Linked DNA regions of Sinorhizobium fredii. The protein of the gene in region 2 binds, or shares a complex with, the protein of the main gene of each other region. Links are inferred from orthologs where the notes say so. Each region holds a gene or a part of one and is shown on either strand. Other genes may lie near its edges.

Region 1 (4,292 bases), 150 kb from region 2 along the record:
GTCGGCGCGAACTGCCACAGTATGGGGCCGAGCCGGTCGCCGAGCTCCGTCAAACCCTGCGTCAGGAACCGCTCCATCGATTCGCCGGCCTCCGCCAACACCTTGCGATTCGTCACGAAGCGGCTGGCCTTTAGCGAGAAGATGAAACCGTCCGGAACCTCCGATGCCCATTTGGCGAAGGTCTCCGGCTTCTGCGAGCTGTAATAGGTGCCGTTGACCTCGATTGTCCGCAGCTCCTTGCCGGCGAATTCGAGCTGCCGCTTCTTCGGAAGACCGGCCGGAAAGAAGCTCGTCTCCCAGGGTTCGAAATTCCAGCCACCGATGCCGACGCGGATCTTCCCGGTTTCTGCCATCATCTCCTCCTCGATACCCAGAACACTCGTGCTGCTCATCGCATTCGCCGGTCCGTTCTGGACCGATCATCCGACACATAAGCGCTGGCGGATGCGAAGATCATCCGCCACCCGTTTCTCCGCGCAAGCGTCGTTGATCACTCGGCCGCTACGACCTTCCTCACCGGCCGGCGTTCCAGAAGCTCCTTCAGGAACTGGCCGGTATAGGAGCGTGGTTCCTTCACCACGTCTTCCGGCGTTCCCTTAGCGATGACCTCGCCGCCGCCGTCGCCGCCCTCCGGGCCGAAATCGATCACCCAATCGGCGGTCTTGATGACCTCGAGATTGTGCTCGATCACGACAACCGAATTGCCCTGGTTGACGAGTTCATGCAGAACTTCAAGAAGCTTGGCGACATCATGGAAATGCAAGCCTGTCGTCGGCTCGTCAAGGATGTAGAGCGTGCGCCCGGTCGAGCGCTTCGACAGTTCCTTGGCAAGCTTGACGCGCTGCGCTTCGCCGCCCGACAGCGTGTTCGCCTGCTGGCCGATCTTGATATAGCCGAGCCCTACCTGGTTGAGCGTCACCAGCTTGTCACGCACGGCCGGAACGGCCGCGAAGAATTCGACGCCTTCTTCCACCGTCATGTCGAGCACGTCGGCGATCGACTTGCTCTTGAAATGCACGTCGAGCGTTTCGCGGTTGTAGCGCTTGCCGTGGCAGACGTCGCAGGTGACGTAGACATCCGGCAGGAAGTGCATCTCGATCTTGATGACGCCGTCGCCCTGGCAGGCCTCGCAGCGTCCGCCCTTGACGTTGAAGGAGAAGCGGCCGGGCTGATAGCCGCGCGCCTTTGCCTCCGGCAGGCCGGCGAACCAGTCGCGAATCGGCGTGAAGGCGCCCGTATAGGTCGCCGGGTTCGAGCGCGGTGTCCGGCCGATCGGCGATTGGTCGATGTCGATCACCTTGTCGATATGCTCGAAGCCATCGATCCGGTCGTGATCGGCGGGGTTTTCGCGCGCCCCCATGACCCGGCGGGCGGCCGCCTTGTAGAGCGTCTCGATCAGGAAGGTCGACTTGCCGCCCCCCGAAACGCCGGTGACGGCTGTGAAGACGCCGAGCGGGATCGACGCGGTCACATTCTTCAGATTGTTCGCCCGTGCCCCTACAACCGTGATTTCCCTCTTCTTTTTCGGCTTCCGCCGTTCGCTGGGAACCGCGACGCAGAGTTCGCCGGAGAGATATTTGCCGGTCAGCGACTTCGGGTTGGCCATGATATCGGCGGGCGCACCTTCGGCGACGATCTCGCCGCCGTGAATGCCGGCGGCCGGGCCGATGTCGACCACATGATCCGCCGTCAGGATCGCGTCCTCGTCATGCTCGACGACGATGACCGTGTTGCCGATGTCGCGCAGATGCCGCAGCGTCTCGAGCAGACGGGCATTGTCGCGCTGGTGAAGGCCGATCGACGGCTCGTCGAGCACGTAGAGCACTCCGGTCAGCCCGGAGCCGATCTGTGAGGCCAGCCGAATACGCTGGCTCTCGCCGCCCGAAAGCGTGCCGGAATTGCGCGAGAGACTGAGGTATTCAAGGCCGACATCGTTCAGGAAGCGCAGCCGCTCGCGAATCTCCTTGAGGATGCGCACGGCAATTTCGTTCTGCTTGGTGCTGAGCCGCTCGGGAAGCGTTTCGAACCAGTCGCGGGCAGCGCGGATCGACATCTCGGTGAGTTCGCCGATATGCAGCCTGTCGATCTTGACCGCCAGCGCCTCCGGTTTCAACCGGTAGCCGGCGCAAGCGGGGCAGGGTGCCGCCGACATGAAGCGCTCGATCTCCTCGCGCGCCCAGGCGCTGTCGGTCTCCTTCCAGCGCCGCTCGAGATTGGGCACGATACCTTCGAATGTCTTCGTCGTATTGTAGGAGCGGGCGCCGTCCTGGTAGTGGAAGGTGATCTTCTCGTCCGTGCCGTGCAGGATCGCCCGCTGCGCTTCCTCGGAGAGCTCGCTCCAGCGACTGCCGAGTTTGAAGTCGAAGACCTTGCCGAGCGCCTCGAGCGTCTGGTTGTAATAGGGCGATGTCGATTTCGCCCAGGGCGCGATGGCGCCGTCCCGCAAGGTCCGGTTCGGCTCGGGAACGATCAGCGCCTCGTCGATCTTCTGCTGGCTGCCGAGACCGTCGCAGGTCGTGCAGGCGCCGAACGGATTGTTGAAGGAGAAAAGCCGCGGCTCGATTTCCGGAATGGTGAAGCCGGAGACCGGGCAGGCGAACTTTTCCGAGAACAGCACGCGCTCATGCGTCTCGTTGAGCGACTTGTTGGCAGAACCGCCGGCGGCCGTCTCTTCCGGCGGCAGCGGCCTGTCGGCGAATTCGGCGATCGCCAGCCCGTCTGCGAGCGTCAGGCAGGTTTCGAGGCTGTCGGCCAGTCGGGTGCCGAGGTCGGGACGCACGACGACGCGGTCGACGACGACGTCAATGTCATGCTTGTATTTCTTGTCGAGCGCCGGCACGTCGGCGATCTCGTAGAATTGGCCGTCGACCTTGACGCGCTGAAAGCCCTTCTTCATCAGCTCGGCGAGTTCCCTCTTGTACTCGCCCTTGCGGCCGCGCACGAGCGGGGCAAGGATATAGAGCCGCGTGCCTTCGCCGAATTCCAATACGCGATCGACCATCTGGCTGACCGTCTGGCTCTCGATCGGCAGGCCCGTCGCCGGCGAGTAGGGCACGCCGACGCGTGCGAAGAGCAGGCGCAGATAGTCATAGATCTCGGTGACCGTGCCGACCGTCGAACGCGGATTGCGCGAAGTCGTCTTCTGTTCGATCGAGATTGCCGGCGACAGCCCGTCGATCTGGTCGACATCCGGCTTCTGCATCATCTCCAGGAACTGCCGGGCATAGGCCGACAGGCTCTCGACATAGCGGCGCTGGCCCTCGGCATAAATCGTATCGAAGGCGAGCGAGGATTTTCCGGAGCCCGAAAGGCCGGTCATCACGATCAGCTTGTTGCGCGGCAGGTCAAGGTCGATGCCCTTGAGGTTATGCTCGCGCGCGCCGCGAATGGAGAGGGTCTTGAGTTCGCTCATCGGAAGCCAGTTTTGCATGTCGGTTGAAAGCCTCCTATGTAATGACGACAACGCCCATGTCGAGGCGCAATCGGCAAAGAGGCGGCTCAATTGCGATTCGGTTGACAAGATAATAAGGCAATATTAGAACAAAAAAAGAACAAACATAAGCCGCGGCCTGCCAAATGAGCTGTGGATTGTGTAGGATGCGGGGCGTATCGGCGGCGGCTCACCGCTAAGATGCGCCCTCTTGAGACATTTGAAAGCCGGGCCGGCGGTTCGGTGAAAACACGGGAAAAGCGATATGGCTGGTAGCGTCAACAAGGTGATCTTGATCGGAAATGTCGGGGCCGACCCGGAAATCCGGCGCACGCAGGACGGCCGGCCGATCGCCAATCTCCGGATCGCCACGTCGGAGACCTGGCGCGACCGCAACAGCGGGGAACGGCGCGAAAAGACGGAGTGGCACAATGTGGTCGTCTTCAACGAAGGCCTGTGCAAGGTCGTCGAGCAATATGTGAAGAAGGGCGCCAAGCTCTATATCGAAGGCCAGCTGCAGACCCGCAAATGGCAGGACCAGAACGGCAATGACCGTTACACCACCGAGGTCGTGCTGCAGGGCTTCAACTCGACGCTGACGATGCTCGACGGCCGCGGCGAAGGCGGCGGCGCCAGAAGTGGCGGCAGCGACTACGGCGGCGGCGGCGGCGGTTACGAGGATTACGACCAGCCGCGGCAATCTCCGGGCGGCGGCCGCTCCGGCGGCCAACCAAACCAGGGCGGCGGCAATTTCTCCCGCGATCTCGACGACGACATTCCGTTCTGATCGGTCAGCGTCAATCGCTCGGAACATATTCGGCCCGCCTCTACAGTGCCGCGCGTCTTTTCAGACGCGCAAAGG
Region 2 (4,925 bases):
GATTTTCGCAACGGCCGCGGCGTGAGGCCGGCGGTCAATCCGTAAACCGGTTCGACGAGCGGCAGGCTTTCGGCTTCGGCCGCGCGGACCATGTAGTCCGGGTGCACCATCGAAGCGCGTCCATTGAACCAGTCCACCTTGCCGCTGACGATCACAGTCTCGTCGACCGGCAGGGCTTTTTCCAGCCAGTTTCCCTTGACCCGGAAGAAGGTGAGAGCCAGTTCGCCCGTATCGTCGTGAAGGAAGACGCGATAGGGGACGTTCGGCCGGCCGCGCGGGGATGGCTGGTGCCGGTCCACGCGGCCGGTTATGGTGACGATCGATCCCTGTGGCGCATACGCGATGCCGGGCTGCCGGCGCCGGTCGATCAGCGAGTGGGGCGCGTGGAAGAGGAGATCGATGACGCGGCAGTCGTCGATCGACTCGCGTCCGAGCAGGCGCGCGTAGAGCTCGCCGGTCCTGGGGCCGATGCCGGGCAGGCTATCGAGCGGAGAAAACAGCGGATCAAGCAGGGCAGGGCGCATGACCATGAAATTGCGACAAGAAATCCGGCCTTGGCAAGGCTGACAAGCCGCTTTCCAGCGTTTATAGAGCCCGTGACAGGATCCGCTGCTGCGGCGGGTGACAGGAAGGACGTTCCATGACCGGCATTTCGCGCACGAGCGCCGATCTTGATCCGCGTCGGCGCAGGATCCTCTTCCGCGCCTGGCATCGCGGCATTCGCGAGATGGACCTGATACTCGGGCAATTCGCGGAAGTGGAGCTTGCCACCCTTTCCGAACAGGAACTGGATGAGCTCGAAACGATCATGCGCGAGGAAGACAACGATCTCGTTCGCTGGATCACCGGAGAAATGCCGCTGCCCGAGCGCTTCGCAACGGCGCTGTTTGCGCGCATAGCCGCCTACCGGCCGGACTTCGACCCCGTTCAGCAAGAGGCGGAATGAATTCGACGATGATCCCTGGCCTTGACGCGAAGAGAATTCTTTCTGCCGCGCGGGAAGTGACGATCGGGCCGGTACCCTCCGGCGCCGAAGCGCTGATCCTTGCCGATCTGGCACGCTCCGGCGCGCCGGTAGCCTATTTTCTGTCCGACGGCCAGCGGATCGGGGATCTCGAGCAGGTGCTCGGTTTCGTGGCGCCCGACATCCCGGTTCTCACTTTGCCGGGTTGGGACTGTCTGCCCTATGACCGCGTTTCCCCGAGCGCCGACACTTCGGCGAGAAGGCTCGCGGCGCTCAGCGCCCTAATTGCAAATCGGCACAAGCCGCACCCGGCAATCCTGCTGGTGACGGTCAATGCGGCCCTGCAAAAGACCTCGCCGCAGAACGTGATCGAGAGTCTCGCCTTTTCGGCGCGACCCGGAAATCAAGTACAGATGGACGATCTCGCCGCGCGGCTGGAGCGAAACGGCTTCGAGCGCGTGCCGACCGTGCGCGAGGTCGGGGAGTTTGCCGTGCGCGGTGGTATCCTCGACGTCTATGTGCCTGGCAGCGGCGAGCCGCTCAGGCTTGATTTCTTCGGCGACACTCTGGAAACGATCCGCTCCTTCGATCCGGCGAGCCAGCGAACCACCGGGCAGGTGCGGTCGCTCACTCTCAATCCGATGAGCGAAGTGTCGCTGACGCCGGAGACGATCAGCCATTTCCGCACGCGGTATCTGTCGCTTTTCGGCGCCGCGACGCGCGACGATGCGCTTTATCAGGCGGTCTCCGAAGGACGCCGCTATGCCGGCATGGAGCATTGGCTGCCGCTCTTCTACGATCGCCTGGAAACGATCTTCGACTATCTCGATGGCTTCCGCATTGTCACGGACCACCTGGCGCGCGAAGCGGCGGCGGAGCGGTCGAAGCTCATTCTCGACTATTACGAGGCGCGCCAGTCCTCCGCATCTCCCGGCAAGTCGCAGATATCGCAGGGCACGCCCTACAAGCCGGTGCCGCCGGACCTGCTCTATCTCAGCGGGAAAGGTTTCGGGGCCGGCCTAGCCGAGCGCAATGCCGTGCGCCTGTCGCCGTTTTCCGAACATGAGGGCGAAGCCCGTCAGGTCGTCACCATCGAGGCGCGGCAGGGGGTGCGCTGGGCGAAGGCCGCAGGGGAAGCAGAGGAGAGTGACCGCGCTCGCGCCAATGTCTTCGATCAGGCCGTCAAACACATAGCCGAGAAGCGGGCGAAGGGCTCGAAGGTCGTCATTTCCGGCTGGTCGGAAGGTTCGCTCGACCGCCTGCTTCAGGTGCTCGCCGAGCACGGTCTCGCCAATATCCGTCCGGTGAAGGCGCTCGCCGATCTGCGCTCGCTGAAGGCGGGCGAGGCCGCATCAGCGGTTTTGAGCCTCGAATCCGGATTCGAGACCGGCGATCTCGTCGTCATTGGCGAGCAGGACATTCTCGGCGACCGGATGGTGCGGCGCTCGAAGCGCCGCAAGCGCGGCGCCGACTTCATCGCCGAAGTGACGGGGCTCGACGAGGGCAGCTACGTCGTGCATGCCGAACACGGCATCGGCCGCTTCGTCGGCCTGCGCACGATCGAGGCCGCCGGCGCACCGCATGATTGCCTGGAGCTCGTCTATGCCGACGATGCGAAGCTGTTTCTGCCGGTGGAGAACATCGAGCTTCTGTCGCGCTACGGCTCCGAGGGGACCGATGCGATCCTCGACAAGCTTGGCGGTGTCGCCTGGCAGGCGCGCAAGGCGAAGCTCAAGAAGCGGCTGCTTGACATGGCCGGCGGGCTCATTCGCATCGCTGCCGAGCGGCACACGCGGCACGCCCCGGTCCTCGTTGCGCAGGACGGCGTCTATGACGAGTTCGCAGCCCGCTTCCCCTATGACGAGACCGAGGATCAGCTGAACTCGATCGAGGCGGTCCGCGACGATCTCGGCGGCGGCCGGCCGATGGATCGCCTCGTCTGCGGCGACGTCGGCTTCGGCAAGACCGAGGTGGCGCTGCGTGCCGCCTTCATAGCGGCGATGAACGGCGTGCAGGTTGCCGTCGTCGTGCCGACGACCTTGCTGGCGCGGCAGCATTTCAAGACCTTTTCCGATCGCTTCCGCGGGCTGCCGATCCGCATTCAGCAGGCCTCGCGCCTCGTCGGCTCGAAGGATCTGGCGCTGACGAAGAAGGAAGTCGCCGACGGCAAGACGGATATCGTCGTCGGCACCCACGCGCTGCTCGGCTCCTCGATCAAGTTCGCCAATCTCGGCCTGCTGATCATCGACGAGGAGCAGCACTTCGGCGTCAAGCACAAAGAACGCTTGAAGGAGCTGAAGACCGACGTCCATGTGCTGACGCTCTCGGCGACCCCCATTCCGCGCACGCTGCAGCTTGCGCTGACCGGCGTCCGCGAATTGTCGCTGATCACCACGCCGCCGGTGGACCGCATGGCAGTCAGAACCTTCATCTCGCCTTTCGACGCGCTGGTGATCCGCGAGACGCTGATGCGCGAGCACTATCGGGGCGGCCAGAGCTTCTATGTCTGCCCCCGGCTGAGCGACCTTTCCGAGATCCACGACTTCCTGAGATCCGACGTGCCGGAACTGAAGGTCGCGGTGGCGCACGGCCAGATGCCGGCAACCGAGCTCGAAGACATCATGAACGCCTTCTACGAAGGCCGCTTTGACGTGCTTCTGTCGACGACGATCGTCGAGTCGGGGCTCGACGTGCCGACGGCCAACACGCTGATCGTGCACCGCGCCGACATGTTCGGCCTGGCGCAGCTCTATCAGCTTCGCGGGCGGGTCGGGCGCTCCAAGGTGCGCGCCTTCGCGCTCTTCACGCTTCCGGTCAACAAGACGCTGACCGGCCCGGCGGAACGCCGTCTCAAGGTGCTGCAGTCGCTCGACACGCTCGGCGCCGGTTTCCAGCTTGCCAGCCACGACCTCGACATTCGCGGCGCCGGCAACCTGCTCGGCGAGGAGCAATCCGGACACATAAAGGAGGTCGGTTTCGAGCTCTACCAGCAGATGCTGGAGGAGGCGGTCGCCGAGCTCAAGGGTGAAGAGGAAATCCACGACACCGGCTGGTCGCCGCAGATTTCCGTCGGCACGCCGGTGATGATCCCGGAGGACTATGTTCCCGATCTCAATTTGAGGCTCGGCCTCTATCGCCGCCTCGGTGAACTGACCGATCTCAAGGAGATCGACGGCTTCGGCGCCGAACTGATCGACCGCTTTGGCCCGCTGCCCATCGAGGTCCAGCACCTCTTGAAGATCGTCTACATCAAGGCGCTCTGCCGCACGGCGAATGTCGAAAAGCTCGACGCCGGGCCGAAGGGCGTCGTGGTGCAGTTCCGCAACAAGGAGTTTCCCAATCCGGCAGCCCTTGTCGGGCATATCGCCAAGCAGGGAACGCTCGCCAAGATCAGGCCGGACCAGAGCATCTTCTTCCAGCGCGAACTCGTCACGCCGGACAAGCGCCTCTCGGGCGCGGCCATGGTGATGACCCAGCTCGCGACGCTCGCCAAGCCAGCGTGAAAGGAAATTGGCGCCGCAGGCCGGCGCCGCTATTGACGATCAGTTGGCCGGGCGGGCCGCCTTCATCTGGGCGATTTCGCGAAGCGCATTTGTCAGCACTTCGACGGATTGCGCCCCCATCACCGCATATTGCTGTTCGATGATGAAGCAGGGAACGCCCGTCACGCCGATCTCCCGGGCCATGTCGATCTCCTGCTTGACGGCATCCTTGTCGGCATCGGAGGAGAAAAGCGCGGCGATGACGGGCCGGTCCAGGCCCGCCTGTTCGGCGATGTCGAGCAGAACGGCGTGATCGCCGACATTCTTGCCTTCCTCGAAATTCGCCTTGAAAAGCAGTCGCACGGTCTCGGCCTGGGCAGCGGTGCCGCTGGTGGACGCCCAGCGAATGAGGCGATGGGCATCGAGCGTGTTGGGGCTGATCTTCACGGCATCGAAGTCAAAGGCGATTCCGGCTTCCC

Evidence for each region.
Region 1: the proteins of mfd (region 2) and uvrA are in contact, whole or in part, in a crystal structure (PDB 4DFC), measured with the Escherichia coli proteins. The link is inferred for Sinorhizobium fredii from one-to-one orthologs.

The regions. Positions count from the first base shown.
Region 1 is NZ_CP024307.1:1,979,707-1,983,998, forward strand. What follows is about bases 291-3,775. They hold uvrA (excinuclease ABC subunit UvrA), read right to left. Parts: upstream 3,413-3,775; coding sequence 491-3,412; downstream 291-490. Other genes in these bases: NXT3_RS09845 (DUF72 domain-containing protein), read right to left, coding at 291-353; NXT3_RS09855 (single-stranded DNA-binding protein), read left to right, coding at 3,696-3,775. In the rest of the region: more of NXT3_RS09845, read right to left, coding at 1-290; more of NXT3_RS09855, read left to right, coding at 3,776-4,217. UniProt on the Escherichia coli protein: The UvrABC repair system catalyzes the recognition and processing of DNA lesions. UvrA is an ATPase and a DNA-binding protein. A damage recognition complex composed of 2 UvrA and 2 UvrB subunits scans DNA for abnormalities.
Region 2 is NZ_CP024307.1:1,830,790-1,835,714, forward strand. Bases 550-4,667 are described here. They hold mfd (transcription-repair coupling factor), read left to right. Parts: upstream 550-942; coding sequence 943-4,467; downstream 4,468-4,667. Other genes in these bases: NXT3_RS08980 (FAD assembly factor SdhE), read left to right, coding at 641-946; NXT3_RS08990 (DsbA family oxidoreductase), read right to left, coding at 4,507-4,667. Also shown: ATP-dependent DNA helicase RecG, read right to left, coding at 1-524; more of NXT3_RS08990, read right to left, coding at 4,668-4,925. UniProt on the Escherichia coli protein: Couples transcription and DNA repair by recognizing RNA polymerase (RNAP) stalled at DNA lesions. Mediates ATP-dependent release of RNAP and its truncated transcript from the DNA, and recruitment of nucleotide excision repair machinery to the damaged site.